Regions from separate parts of the Paenibacillus sp. Y951 genome, predicted to be linked through region 1. Evidence: riboswitches for the same ligand, from Rfam matches in the RefSeq annotation. Region 1 holds a riboswitch; each other region holds the start of a gene.

Evidence for each region. Region 1 has a riboswitch for thiamine pyrophosphate ahead of AC1TPB_RS19745 (ABC transporter substrate-binding protein). Riboswitches for the same ligand answer to the same signal wherever they lie in the genome.
Region 2: another riboswitch for thiamine pyrophosphate. It lies ahead of AC1TPB_RS04875 (ECF transporter S component); the one in region 1 lies ahead of AC1TPB_RS19745 (ABC transporter substrate-binding protein).
Region 3: another riboswitch for thiamine pyrophosphate. It lies ahead of tenA (thiaminase II); the one in region 1 lies ahead of AC1TPB_RS19745 (ABC transporter substrate-binding protein).

What each region holds. Positions count from the first base shown of each region.
Region 1 is NZ_JBXCIY010000017.1:32,041-36,331, forward strand. It holds gene AC1TPB_RS19730 (ABC transporter ATP-binding protein) at 1-36, opposite strand, end outside; gene AC1TPB_RS19735 (ABC transporter permease) at 36-812, opposite strand; gene AC1TPB_RS19740 (MTH1187 family thiamine-binding protein) at 802-1,104, opposite strand; gene AC1TPB_RS19745 (ABC transporter substrate-binding protein) at 1,129-2,154, opposite strand; TPP riboswitch at 2,326-2,432, opposite strand; gene AC1TPB_RS19750 (glycosyltransferase family 2 protein) at 2,512-3,591, shown strand; gene AC1TPB_RS19755 (S66 family peptidase) at 3,696-4,291, opposite strand, start outside.
Region 2 is NZ_JBXCIY010000003.1:19,494-23,784, reverse strand. It holds gene sigK (RNA polymerase sporulation sigma factor SigK) at 36-566, shown strand; gene AC1TPB_RS04885 (hypothetical protein) at 642-1,343, opposite strand; gene AC1TPB_RS04880 (LOG family protein) at 1,822-2,394, shown strand; TPP riboswitch at 2,476-2,586, shown strand; gene AC1TPB_RS04875 (ECF transporter S component) at 2,662-3,234, shown strand; gene AC1TPB_RS04870 (ATP-binding cassette domain-containing protein) at 3,274-4,291, shown strand, end outside.
Region 3 is NZ_JBXCIY010000006.1:110,545-114,835, reverse strand. It holds gene pepV (dipeptidase PepV) at 1-96, shown strand, start outside; gene AC1TPB_RS10690 (hypothetical protein) at 133-378, shown strand; gene AC1TPB_RS10685 (MarR family winged helix-turn-helix transcriptional regulator) at 399-854, shown strand; gene AC1TPB_RS10680 (MFS transporter) at 893-2,200, shown strand; TPP riboswitch at 2,483-2,593, shown strand; gene tenA (thiaminase II) at 2,769-3,440, shown strand; gene AC1TPB_RS10670 (ABC transporter ATP-binding protein) at 3,437-4,252, shown strand; gene AC1TPB_RS10665 (ABC transporter permease) at 4,249-4,291, shown strand, end outside.

The DNA of each region.
Region 1 (4,291 bases):
TGTAAATGACTTAGAAACCCCGTTCAATTCAAGCATTAGCCTTCACTTCCTTTCTTCGGACGCCAATGAACAAAGCGCGACTCAATAAAGGAGATAATCCAAAATAGGAAAAGGCTTAGTAGTACAATTAAGAGCACCGAAGCGAACACTCGATCCGGCATATATCCTCTGGAAGATAAGATCAAGTAACTACCTAAACCAACTTTTGGTGATAACCATTCCGCTACGACTGCACTTAGTACACTATACGAAACAGCAATTCTCAAGCCACTGAATAAATTAGTAAGCGCACTCGGTAGCTCCAAATGAATAAACAGATGCCATTTCGATGCTCCGATCATACTCAAATAATTTTTAAGCTGATGATCTGCTTGAGCGAGTCCTCCCAGTGTAGCAATACATATTGGGAAGAAACAAACTAAAATAATAAGAAATATTTTCGGCATCATTCCATATCCAAGTAGCATCGTAAGAATAGGAGCAATAACAATGACAGGAATCGTTTGTGATAAGATCAATACCGGATAAAACCCTTTCCTAACAATAGGAAGAAAATGTAGCACTGCTGCAAGCACGAACCCGGCGATAGCTCCACCTGCAAAGCCAATAAGCGATAACTTAGTTGTAGCAGCAAAATGCTCCATCAAGCGTGACCAATCCGCGATCATACCTTGAAATACACCAATTGGAGAAGGAATAAGCCAACTATAGACAAGCTCCATCCTTACAATTAACTCCCAGACGATGCCAATAAATAAAAGTGTCACCACTGGGGGCCATATATTACTCCAACGAGATTGCTTATTTGCCATCCGGATATTTCTCCAGCAATCTATCCATCGATGCTCCAGCAATTGGATTATATGAAATTTTGATTTGTGATAAAGCGCCTGGACAACCAACTTCAATCATTGCCTCGTGCATACGTTGGACAATTTGCAATAGCTCTGGAAGATCACCTTCCATTGTCGTTTCCATTGGTGCAACACGGTAAGGTAGACCAGATTGCTTAATAATTGCAATCGCTTGATCTACATATGGAATGACACTTTCGCCATTATGTGTTTTCGGAATCATCTGAATACTTAATAATGCATTAGCCATTTGTAATATCCCCTTAGTATTGGTTTATTGTGGTAAAAACTCATTTGTAAATGCTGCTTCTGCATCTAGCTCGCCGTTTAACAATTCATTGCTATACATCCAATCGGCATAGCCTTTCCATACCGACAACTTCTGTTCACCAAAGCGGGGTGCATCATCCTGATATTTCGGGCTTAACCATTGTTGACTCGCTCTTACAAGCTCCGCATTCAAATCTGGCTCAGCAGCAATTAATACTTCCGCCGCATCCGCTGGATTGTCAATACTATATTGATAACCTTTCGCAACTGCCGCGAGGAATGAACGAACTAGCTCAGGATCTTCTTTAACGAGTTTTTCACCTGTTACAACAACTGGCGTATAGTAATCTAAGTTCTCATTGTATTCGTTCATATACACCATATTCAAATCGACACCACGCAGCTCAGCTTCAATACCTGTCCAAGCATAGAAAATCCATGCGAAATCAACATCGCGCTCAACTGCTGTGAAGAAGTCGCTATCACCCATGTTTACAATTTCTAATTTATCAAAATCTGCATTATCCGTTCTCATTAAAGAATCAATGATTGACGTTTCAATTGGGGAACCCCAACCGCCATAACGCATACCTTCGAATTTATTAGGTGAATCAATGCCTTTGTCCTTCTTAGATGCAAATCCCGATGTATTATGTTGAATGATCGCCGCCAATGACACAACAGGAACACCCGCTACTCTTGCTACCGTTACATTCTCTTGATAACTAATACCAAATTCAACATTGTTTGAGCCTACTGCTGCATCTGCTCCGCCTTGTACTGGAGAAATAATTTCAACTTCAAGACCTTGCTGGGCAAAATAGCCTTTATCACGCGCCACATATAACCCGGTATGATTCGTGTTCGGTGTGTAATCAAGTACGAGCTGAACCTTTCGAAGCGTCTCTGTTTTGTCGCCTGCGCCAGTCGTCCCAGCTTGATTACCTTCCTTCACCTGTTCATTGCCACATGCCGTTACTACATACAATAATGCGATAACTAATAACCATTTCAATCCATTTACTTTCATGTCTTCCTCTCCCATTCATCTCTCTAATTATGATCGTCCAAGAAGAACACGCTGATTTACATAGGTAAATAAAAAGACGCCCTTCTATAAATTAGGAAGGGCGCCGTCAATTTCGGCTGTTACTTCGCATAGAATAGATTATGTATAGTTTTCCACTATAACTTCATCTCATGCAAAAGTATGCTCTCATTCCTACGCTGGCATTATCCAGATCAGGTCACGGGTCGGAATTGGTTCATTCCCTCTCAGCCAGCTTACTAGCTCCCCAAAGCGTATTCACTTGGTCAATCTATTGGTCATTATAGCAAAGTCATTTCTCTTTGACTACCCCTTTTCATAAAATCAAAAAAAGGATGGATGAATGTGTTTACAATAAGTCTATGTATGATTGTCAAAAATGAAGAAAATGTACTTGCTCGTTGTCTTGCTAGCGTACAACAAGCAGTAGATGAAATCATCATCGTTGATACAGGATCAACAGATCGTACAAAGGAAATTGCCGCTAGTTTTGATGCAAAAGTATATGATTTTGCATGGATTAATCACTTTGCAGATGCACGTAATTATAGCTTTGAGCAAGCAACCTCTAATTATATTATGTGGCTTGATGCCGATGATGTTATTCAACCAGCAGATCTAGAACGTCTACTGCAATTAAAACAAACACCAGATTTCAATTACGATACGGTAACGATGAAATACCATCTTTCTTTTGACGATAATGGTAACCCAACATACAGTTACCGTCGCAATCGTCTTGTAAAACGAAGTAATAACTTTCGCTGGATCGGTGCCGTTCATGAGTACTTGGCAGTATCAGGTGCAAGTTTTAGCTCCGAAGTTGCCGTTACGCACCGCAAAGAGCGTCAATCTAGTGATCGTAACTTGAATATTTATTTGGCACGACATGAAGCTAGGGAACAGTTTTCTCCACGCGATCAATTCTATTTCGCTAACGAATTGCGTGATCATCAAAGATACGAGGAAGCGATTCAATGGTATGACACTTTCCTTGAAGATAATGGGGGTTGGGTTGAAGATAATGTTGCCGCTTGCTCACGTAAAGCTCATTGTTATGAAGCACTTGGTCAACGTAATCTAGCTATTATTCATCTGCTTCGTACATTGCAATATATTCCAGCTCGCCCGGACTTCTGCTGCCAGCTTGGTGCGCTTTTTGTTAATGATAGCAAATTTCAACAAGCGATTTACTGGTACGAGCAAGCGCTCTTAACTTCCCAATATACATCCGATATGAGCTTCCATAATCCAGCAACTGCGACATGGTTACCTCAACTGCAATTAACGGTATGTTATGATCGTCTAGGGAATTTGCAAAAGGCAGTTGAACATCATCGACTTGCTATGGCTATTAATCCGAATCATCCAAGTATGAAATATAATGAGAACTACTACAAGGGATTAGGGTTATTGTAGTAATTGCGAATTTCACATCATAGCAAACAGCCTTGTTTTTTCATCAAAGCAAGGCTGTTTTTGTTATTTCCAACTAGTGTATTGCTAGATCAAACTTCAATTAATTACTGCATAAAATATTGCTTTAATGACCCTCTGCCGCCCTCTACTTCTATCTCAGCATATGCTCCATTGATCAATGTTATTTGTGGTGGCATATGTCCACAATCAATATCATAAATAATTGGTATTTGTAATTCATCAGAAAGCTCTTTATACACATCTTCGATCGTATAATTGTCAAATGGTTGATTGGCGTTACTTCTGCCGAACATAACACCTGTACAATGATCAAACCATCCTGCTAACTTCATTTGAACTAATGATCTACGTACATCGGTTGTTACCAACTCACAGTTTTCTAAATACCATATGATCGGTTCATTTTCTATGTACTGGCTTTGAAAATGTTGAACATCACCGAACGGAGTACCAATCAAATGCCTTACCACATCTATACATCCACCAAGTAAACGACCTTGTAATTTAACTGAGTTATCAGAAATGACTTTCCAATAAGTTGGTTCTGTTAACTGATAAACCTCTGTGGAAGAATCCAACTGTTTCCATTCCTTTTGATAATTTGAGGATGAATGTTGCAAAATTGATTCTCCACTTCTAGTTGATAAGACAGATTGCCATTTTGCTGTCGTCTTGTCTA
Region 2 (4,291 bases), on a different contig from region 1:
CCTTTGCCTGACTTTTTAAGTAATATCTGCTCTGAATAGATAATAACTTTACCCTGTACTTTGTTCATAACTTCAAAAAATGTGACAACACAGGCGAGGATCAAGAAGATCTTATCTCCATCGGAACAATCGGCTTAATTAAATTTCAGACAGGTAAAGGGACCAAGTTAGCTACCTTTGCCGCAAGATGTATTGAGAACGAAATACTCATGCACCTTAGATCATTGAAAAAAACTCGTAAAGATGTTTCATTGCATGATCCGATTGGAACGGATAAAGAAGGTAATGAAATTACTCTTATCGATATACTCGGCAATGATATCGACGATATCGCTAATCAGGTACAGCTTGAAATGGAAAAAAGTAAAATATATAAAAATCTAAGTATTCTTGATGATCGTCAGAAAGAAGTTGTGATTACGAGGTTCGGTTTGCTCAATGGCGGAGATGAACGTACTCAGCGTGAAATTGCGAAGGAGCTTGGGATAAGTCATAGTTATGTATCTCGGATTGAGAAGCGTGCGCTGATGAAGCTGTATCATGAGTTTTATAAGGGGAAGAGGTAATATATAAACCTAAAGCTGATAATCGGATTTATGTCCGATATCAGCTTTTTGAAGTTTTGTGGTTGTTATTGATTCTTATAAAGATTGAAAGAAGAATATAACTGATGCAATCATGCCACCCACTGCCCCTAATTTTGTGGTGGAAAAATAAAAATCGGAAGGTTCGGGCTCAACGACAGACAAACTGTATGATATATGAAATATAAACAATTGCAGTGATTTATTACTAAACAACAACCAACTAAATACAAAGAAAATGAGTGATATTATAAATATGATTAGATTTCCTTGCTGTTCATGATATTCATTGTATGCTGCAACTACCAAACTACTTGGGTGATAATATTCTTCGTTTGGTGAAAGAATTCGTTCATTGTTTGAATAGGCTACTATACTTACAACAATCTCATCATTTTCGTCAAATGCCATAAGTAAATCGTTATTATTAATATTCCTTACAGTATAGGTTTTTCCGCTTGGATATGAAACAATAAATATATCCTCGAATACATTCACTGTTGTCTCTTCAATTCTAAAGCTCTCACTAGCAATCTCTAGTTCTCTATAATCTTCATGTATAATAAGCCTAATTTCATTGCCACTATTGTCTGTATAGGAAGTAATATTATTATGTTCCTGGGCGTTTTCTGAATACTTAATATCATTAATATAAAACACTTCTTCACTATAATAATTATAAGCCCAAACCACTATACTAATAAAAATAATAGCTATTACAATACGTTTAATCATTACACTAATCTTTGCAAATTTCATTTAACACCTCGCGTCTTGAACTTCAAGTCTAAGAGTTTATTAAGTATAATTATTATTCTATTACCATTCTTACCGCGATAATAGTTTGTTAGTTTATTAATATAGTTAATGCTATAATCATCTAATATATAACAAGGGAGGCATATTAATCAATGTTAAAGTTCAACAAACTTGCGCATCTGCCAAAAATGAAGGTGTTAAAGACGTAAAAATAAACGATGATGGCTCTGTTACGTATACATATCCCATATCAATACATAAAGAGATGGTGAAAGTGGATTTGATGCTTTTACATCGCTAGAGATTGGTATCCAAAGTATGTACTACCAAAACTTTAATGGCGTTGCTTCTGATAAAGTAAAAGCAACCATTGAAATTCAAGATGCTCCTTTTATTCGTATATATAGACTATCCACTTACAATAGTAGTATAATCACACAAGATATAGATGCATAATAATTTAGAATTGAGGACTATCATGAAAACAATTGCAGTATATTGCGGTTCCAGTATGGGCGCATCAGATGTATATCGTGAGGCAGCGATAAAGCTTGGCAAAGAATTAGTTAGACGTAAGCTAACCCTTGTATACGGTGGAGCGAGTGTTGGAATTATGGGTATCATTGCTGATACTGTACTTCAAGAAGGAGGAAAAGTGATCGGTGTCATTCCTGCCTTATTAGAGCAACGCGAAATTTCGCATCATGGACTTACCAAGCTTATTAAAGTAGACAATATGCATGAGCGTAAACATAAGATGATGGAATTAGCAGATGGCTTTATTGCATTACCAGGTGGGCCTGGTACGATGGAAGAATTTTTCGAAGTATTTACTTGGAGCCAGATCGGTCTACATCAGAAGCCTTGTGGATTATTGAATGTGAATGGCTACTATGACCATCTCCTCTCCTTCTTCGATCATATGCAGCAGGAGCAATTTTTGAAGCCAATGTATAACGAGATGAACCTTGTAGCTAATGATGCTGCCGAATTACTTAATCAGTTCTCAAGCTTCACTCACCCAGGCTTGAAAACATATGAAAAAATTTAGACTACCGCTACAACCGAAACTTTCCTACCTAAAGCTATTGTATAATATAGGAAATTGTAGTAAATTATAAGACAGTTGCATATGAAACCGTCCGGGTGCTTGAGGAATCAGGCTGAGATAGTAGCTAGTACCGCTACTGACCGTTGATCTGAACTGGATAATACCAGCGTAGAGAATGGGGTTCTAGAAGAAATTTTTCTGACCGTCTGCGTATTACCAGACGGTCTTTTTATGCTTCCATCACAAAAAATGTTGGAGGTTAGCAGTATGAACAAATTAAAGCTTACAGATGTTGTCGTTATTATTATGATTGGTATTGTTTTCGGAGTTATTATGCATTTCTGGGATAATCTTTACAGTGTAGTGAAGCCGATACTCCCAACTTTCAGACAATTGATTTATGGCATGTGGTTCATGGTTGGTCCCTTTGCCTATCTAGTTGTCCGCAAACCTGGTGCCGCTCTAATCGCTAGTGTTGCAGCTTCTGCCCTATCCTCGATTATGGCATCAGCAGGCTTAGAAGTATTAATGTATGGATTTGTACAAGGACTTGCTGCTGAGCTTGTATTTGCTAGTTTCCGCTACAAAAAATATAATTTAGTCGTTGCTGGCTTGGCGGGAGTTCTGTCATGTCTAGGTAGTTTTATGCTAGATCTTGGCTATGGCTATGCCGATTTGGAAACTTGGGCTTTAATCGTGAAATACGGCTTGCGTGTCATTAGTTCATTTATCTTTACAGGTATTTTTGCTTACTATATTGTTCGTGCATTGGAGAAAACTAAAGTGACGTCGTTAGTACGACCGATTGATCAGAAAGAACTCGAGCAATTGCAAAAATAATGAAGTAATGCTGGAAGCATACGAATGGAGGAATAGCGTTTGGCTAATATCGCAGTAAGTGTGGAGCAATTACGGCTCAAATTCAGTGGAGAGCAAAGATTAGTCTTCCAAGATTTCAACTTACATATCGCTGAAGGAGAAAAGATTCTTATTCTCGGTCCTAGCGGCTCGGGAAAATCTACATTGCTACAAGTACTAAGTGGTATCATCCCTACCTACTCCTCTGTTCCGATGCACTGTACATCGATTCAGACGCCAGAACATTGGGGATTTGTCTTTCAAGATCCTGACACCCAATTTTGTATGCGTTATGTTGATGAGGAGCTTGCCTTCGTCTTAGAAAATCGACAAATGGCTCGCGAGTTAATGGAGCCAGCGATGCGTCATGTCCTTGATGTAGTTGGGCTTCAACTTCCATCACTGCATACGCCGATTGGAAGTCTCTCCCAAGGGATGAAGCAGCGACTTGCTTTGGCAGCAGTACTGCTGTTAGAGCCTCATACCGTTTTCCTTGATGAGCCTTCCGCTCTACTTGACCCCGAAGGGAAACAGCTTATTTGGGAAAGTTTGCGTAACAGTTTACAGCAGCATACTGTCATTGTTGTCGAACATCATGTAGATGGTATACTCGATTGGTTTGATCGAGTTGTTATATTGAATGAATCAGGCGTAATTGTTGCTGATGATACCCCCTCTTCTATCTTTGAAACTCAGCAGCAATTACTGCTTCAATATGGCATTTGGTATCCGAATGTATGGCAAACCTATTTATCTGGGCAGAAGCATATTTCTTATCATACTGCTACTCCCACTAGTACTAATATCATCATCGAACTTGAGAAGTTCAGTGGTTCGCGAGGCAATCGTACACTTATCGAAGTCGAGCATGCTACGATTACAGAAGGTTCATGGATTGCTATTACAGGTGCGAATGGCGCAGGAAAAAGCTCATTACTGCTTGCGTTAGCTCGTCTAATCGATAGCAGCGGACAATATAAAATATACGACCAAGCGATCGCAACTGGTAAATCAAGAAAGTTAACAGTACCGCTAGAAA
Region 3 (4,291 bases), on a different contig from region 1:
AATGATGAATTTATTGTTGTGGATGATTTATTATTGGCAGCGCAAATCTATGCACAGGTCATCGTAGAAATCTGTGGCGAGCAGAGTAAGTTCTAGTGAAATTAAATCTTATACACAAATTATCAACATGATGTGCATAAAGGTCGTAAAGTTAGTGAATTATTACAATATATAGAGATGAAAGTGGGAATGAATGAAACTTATGCAGTAGCTATGCACATCTTGTGTAAAGCTGCTGCATATTTTTTCGTGTTTGACGATAAAATAAGTTATCCATATACATTATTTGTTATGTTAATTAAAGCTGTTGAGATTATTAATAATCATTATAAGGTTGAAATAATCATTTCAGAAGTATATGATTGTCTAGACAACTAATTTCGAAACGGAGTATTAATATGGAAAAACAAGTGAATAAACCGCTCATGTCAGTTGGTTTCCTTCTCGGAGCAACGTACAATAAACTTGCTGCATTACTTATGCATCGGTTGAAGGCATATGATATTACTCCTGAGCAATGGTCAGTGTTGTACCATGTGGTAGATGATGAAGGGATGATACAGAAGGACATTGCGGCTCGTACGTTCAAGGATAAGCCGACGGTGACGCGCATTTTACATCAGCTTGAGCATAAGGGGTTCATTGTTCGGAAAGAGGATGAAGTAGATCGTCGATCGCTTCGAATTTATGCCACCGATCAAGGAAGACAATTAATTGCAGAAACCATTCCGATTGAAGAAAGCATTTCTGAAGAAGTAAAGGCTTGTATTGGTATGGAATCACACGATCAGCTAAAGCAGTATTTAATGGAGCTAAATAGTTATTTCAACCAAGTGTTAGAAACTAAAGTATAGATAAAGAAGCTAGAGCGATAAGATGGAGATGAAGCAACATGAACGGACAACGGATGACTTTGAATAACGGAGCGAAGGCAATTGAAAAGCCACGCCTATGGACGAAGCAATTTATTACTTTATCATTAGCTTCGTTTTTATTATTTCTTAATTTACAGATGTTATTATCATCATTTTCAATCCATATTAAAGGGAATTTGAATGGTGGAGATATGCATGTTAGTCTTGCGACTAGTGCATTTGCGATTACAGCGATTATTGCGAGGCTTTTGACCGGCCGCTGGATAAAGCGTTGGTCGAAAGAGATCGTATTAACTGCAGGATTAATTGTTGCGGCGGTATCAACAATATTATGTGCATTGCCTGAATCAGTGGCCCCATTATTATTGATGCGCGCGGTATATGGTTTTGGCTTTGGTGTTGGTAGTACAATTATCCCCACATTAGTTACGCAAATTATACCGCCCAAACGAATGGGTGAAGGTATAGGCTATTTTGGACTTTCGACCAGTCTTGCGATGTCAATTGGTCCATTGACTGGGATGAGTATTATGAATGCTTCGGGATTTACAACATTAGCGAGTATTGGTGCTGGAGCAGTCGTTTGTATGTTCCCGATGCTCTTTATCGCAGGGGTGTATAAGCTGCGATCCAATAAAAAAAATCCGACAACAGAGTTAGCTGAGCGTCAGAAAAACAAGGAATCAGACAATATCGCAACTGTTAAAGCTACTTCACAACAAGTCGTTCATACTCATGGACAGCAGCAAGTGAAGAAAAGCGGTATGCGAGATATTATGATCTTCCCTATTTATTTTCCTGCGATACTTAATGTACTATTATCCGTTACTTACAGCGGTATATTAAGTTTTATTGCAGTATATGGCGAACAGCTGAATTTATCTCAAGTAGGACTATTTTTCTTGTTCAATGCGTTAACGATACTGATGGTTCGTCCGATTGCGGGTAAAATATTCGACCGTAAAGGTCCGATTATAGTACTTATTCCTGCAGCGATTTTTGTTATTGTAAGTATGATTGTACTATCTTACACGACATCAATGAGCATGCTTATTGTGTCGGCGTTATTATATGGAGCAGGATTTGGCTCCATCCAACCTACTTTACAGGCGTGGATGCTTCGATCTGCAAGCAAAGAGGATTACGGCACAGTGAATGGCTTGTTTTACAACTCCACTGATGTCGGAGTTTCACTTGGAGCAATTATTTTAGGAGTAATCGTTACGTTTACCTCTTATGAGATGATGTATAGATTGTCATCTATTTGTATGATTCTATTTGCGATTGGTGTAGTTATCTATGCAATGAAGCGTACGAAGAAATAGGGTGTAGGCAGATGTATTGAGTCGATATATTTCACATATGACACATGTGAAGCGCTTATGTCGCTCGTAAGAAATCAGCTTATAAAGAGCCGCACTTTCCTACAAATTAAGCTGACAAAGCTCAAGCATAAAAATGCTTGGGCTCTTCTTGTGCGACTAGCGGAAGGGTAGAGCGTGGAATAGAAATGGAAGTAAATACATTACGTAATGTATTTTCGGGATTTGTGCAATATTTTAACTATTGTTGTAAATTATGATTTTATGGGATATAGTGGAATAAATTAAATAGAGTGCGGGTGCTAGATATAGTCTGGCTGAGATTGGGAACGTTATTTCCCTGACCGTTAATCTGAACCAGATAATGCTGGCGTAGAGAACTTATCGAATCGTAACCATTCGTGTATTCTCGAATGGTTTTTTTCTGTTTTTCTAGCCCGCTCTCTACATGAAGGAGCGTAGAAGCCATGATAGATTCCTTAATTAATAATGTGTAATACCAACCGGACAAAGCCAAAGAGCAACAGTGATTGACGTTGATAGAAAACTATAAAGTGAGCGGGGGTTCCCAATGAGTAGATTTAGTGAAAGATTGTATCGTGCAGCTCAAGAGATATGGACAAAAAGTCACCAGCATCCGTTTCTGACGGAATTAAGAGCAGGCACGCTGGATACTGATCGGTTTATTTATTATCTCAAGCAGGATTATGTGTATCTTATCGATTATGCCAAGATGTTCGCTATAGGAAGTATGAAGGCTCGGGATCTAGATACAATGGTCAAATTCGCAGAGCTGCTCCACTCTACGCTGAACGTGGAAATGGAGTTGCATCGAAAATATGCGGAACGTCTCGGAGTGGCGCGTGAACAGTTAGAACAGACGCAACCTTCTCCGACCACAGTAACTTATACCAAATATTTGCTGGATGCCGCTACACAAGGCTCGCTAGCAGAGGTAGTGGCAGTTCTGCTCCCCTGTATGTGGAGTTACAGGGAAATCGGAACTACTTACTTGAAGTACCCAGGCGCTTTGGATCATTCACTGTACCGGGAATGGATCTTAATGTATGGTTCCGATGAATTCGGAGCACTTACCGATTGGAGTATCGGTCTGATGGATCAGTTGGCGGAAGGTTTGCCCGAGCAGGAGCTTGTGCAACTAGAGAAACACTTTGTCGTCGCGTCCAAGCTTGAATACATGTTCTGGGATATGGCCTATCGGATGGAAGAGTGGCCGGTTTGAGTGTAGACGGAAGAATAGAGGGGCAGCTGATCGCGTTATCGGTACGCGGACTTAGCTTTTCTTATCCCGAAGAGACTCCATTGTTCGAAAGGCTCGACTTCGACATTAGACAAGGAGAGTTCGTTAGTATTCTTGCAGCCAGTGGTATAGGAAAGACAACCCTCTTTCGGTTGCTGGCTGGATTACTAGCCCCTCAAGCGGGAAAAATTGCGATTGGAGCAGAGGGAGACACGGCAGCAGCGGCAAGCAAACTTGGCAAAATCGGTTATATGCCCCAAAAGGATTGCCTTATGTCCTGGAGAACTGTGCTGGAGAATGCGACGCTAGGCTTGGAAATAGGAGGGGCGACGAAGCGGGAAGCTCGTCGTCAGGTACTGGAACTGCTTCCGGACTTAGGGCTGGAGGGAACTGAAAACAAGTATCCGCACGAGCTATCTGGCGGAATGCGTCAAAGAGTATCGTTCCTGCGATCCCTTCTCGGAAGAGGGGAGCTGCTTCTTCTAGACGAACCTTTCAGCGCCTTGGATGCGATGACGCGCATGAGTATGCAAGAATGGCTGCTGCAGGTATGGGAGCAACATCGTAAAACTATTTTGTTCATCACACATGACGTCGATGAAGCACTGCTCTTATCCGATAGGGTGCTTGTGGCGGAGAACTCACCCATTTCAACATTAACAGAGCTGACTATAAATTTGTCTCGCCCCCGTAGCTATGAAGTGACGATGGACGAGGCATTCATAGGCTTAAAGCGTCAGCTGCTTGGAGGCATCGGTCGTGGTCCGGTCGATTCTGAAGGAGGGAGGACATGAGACGTAATGTTATAGCTTATGTGCCCGCCCTTTCATTCG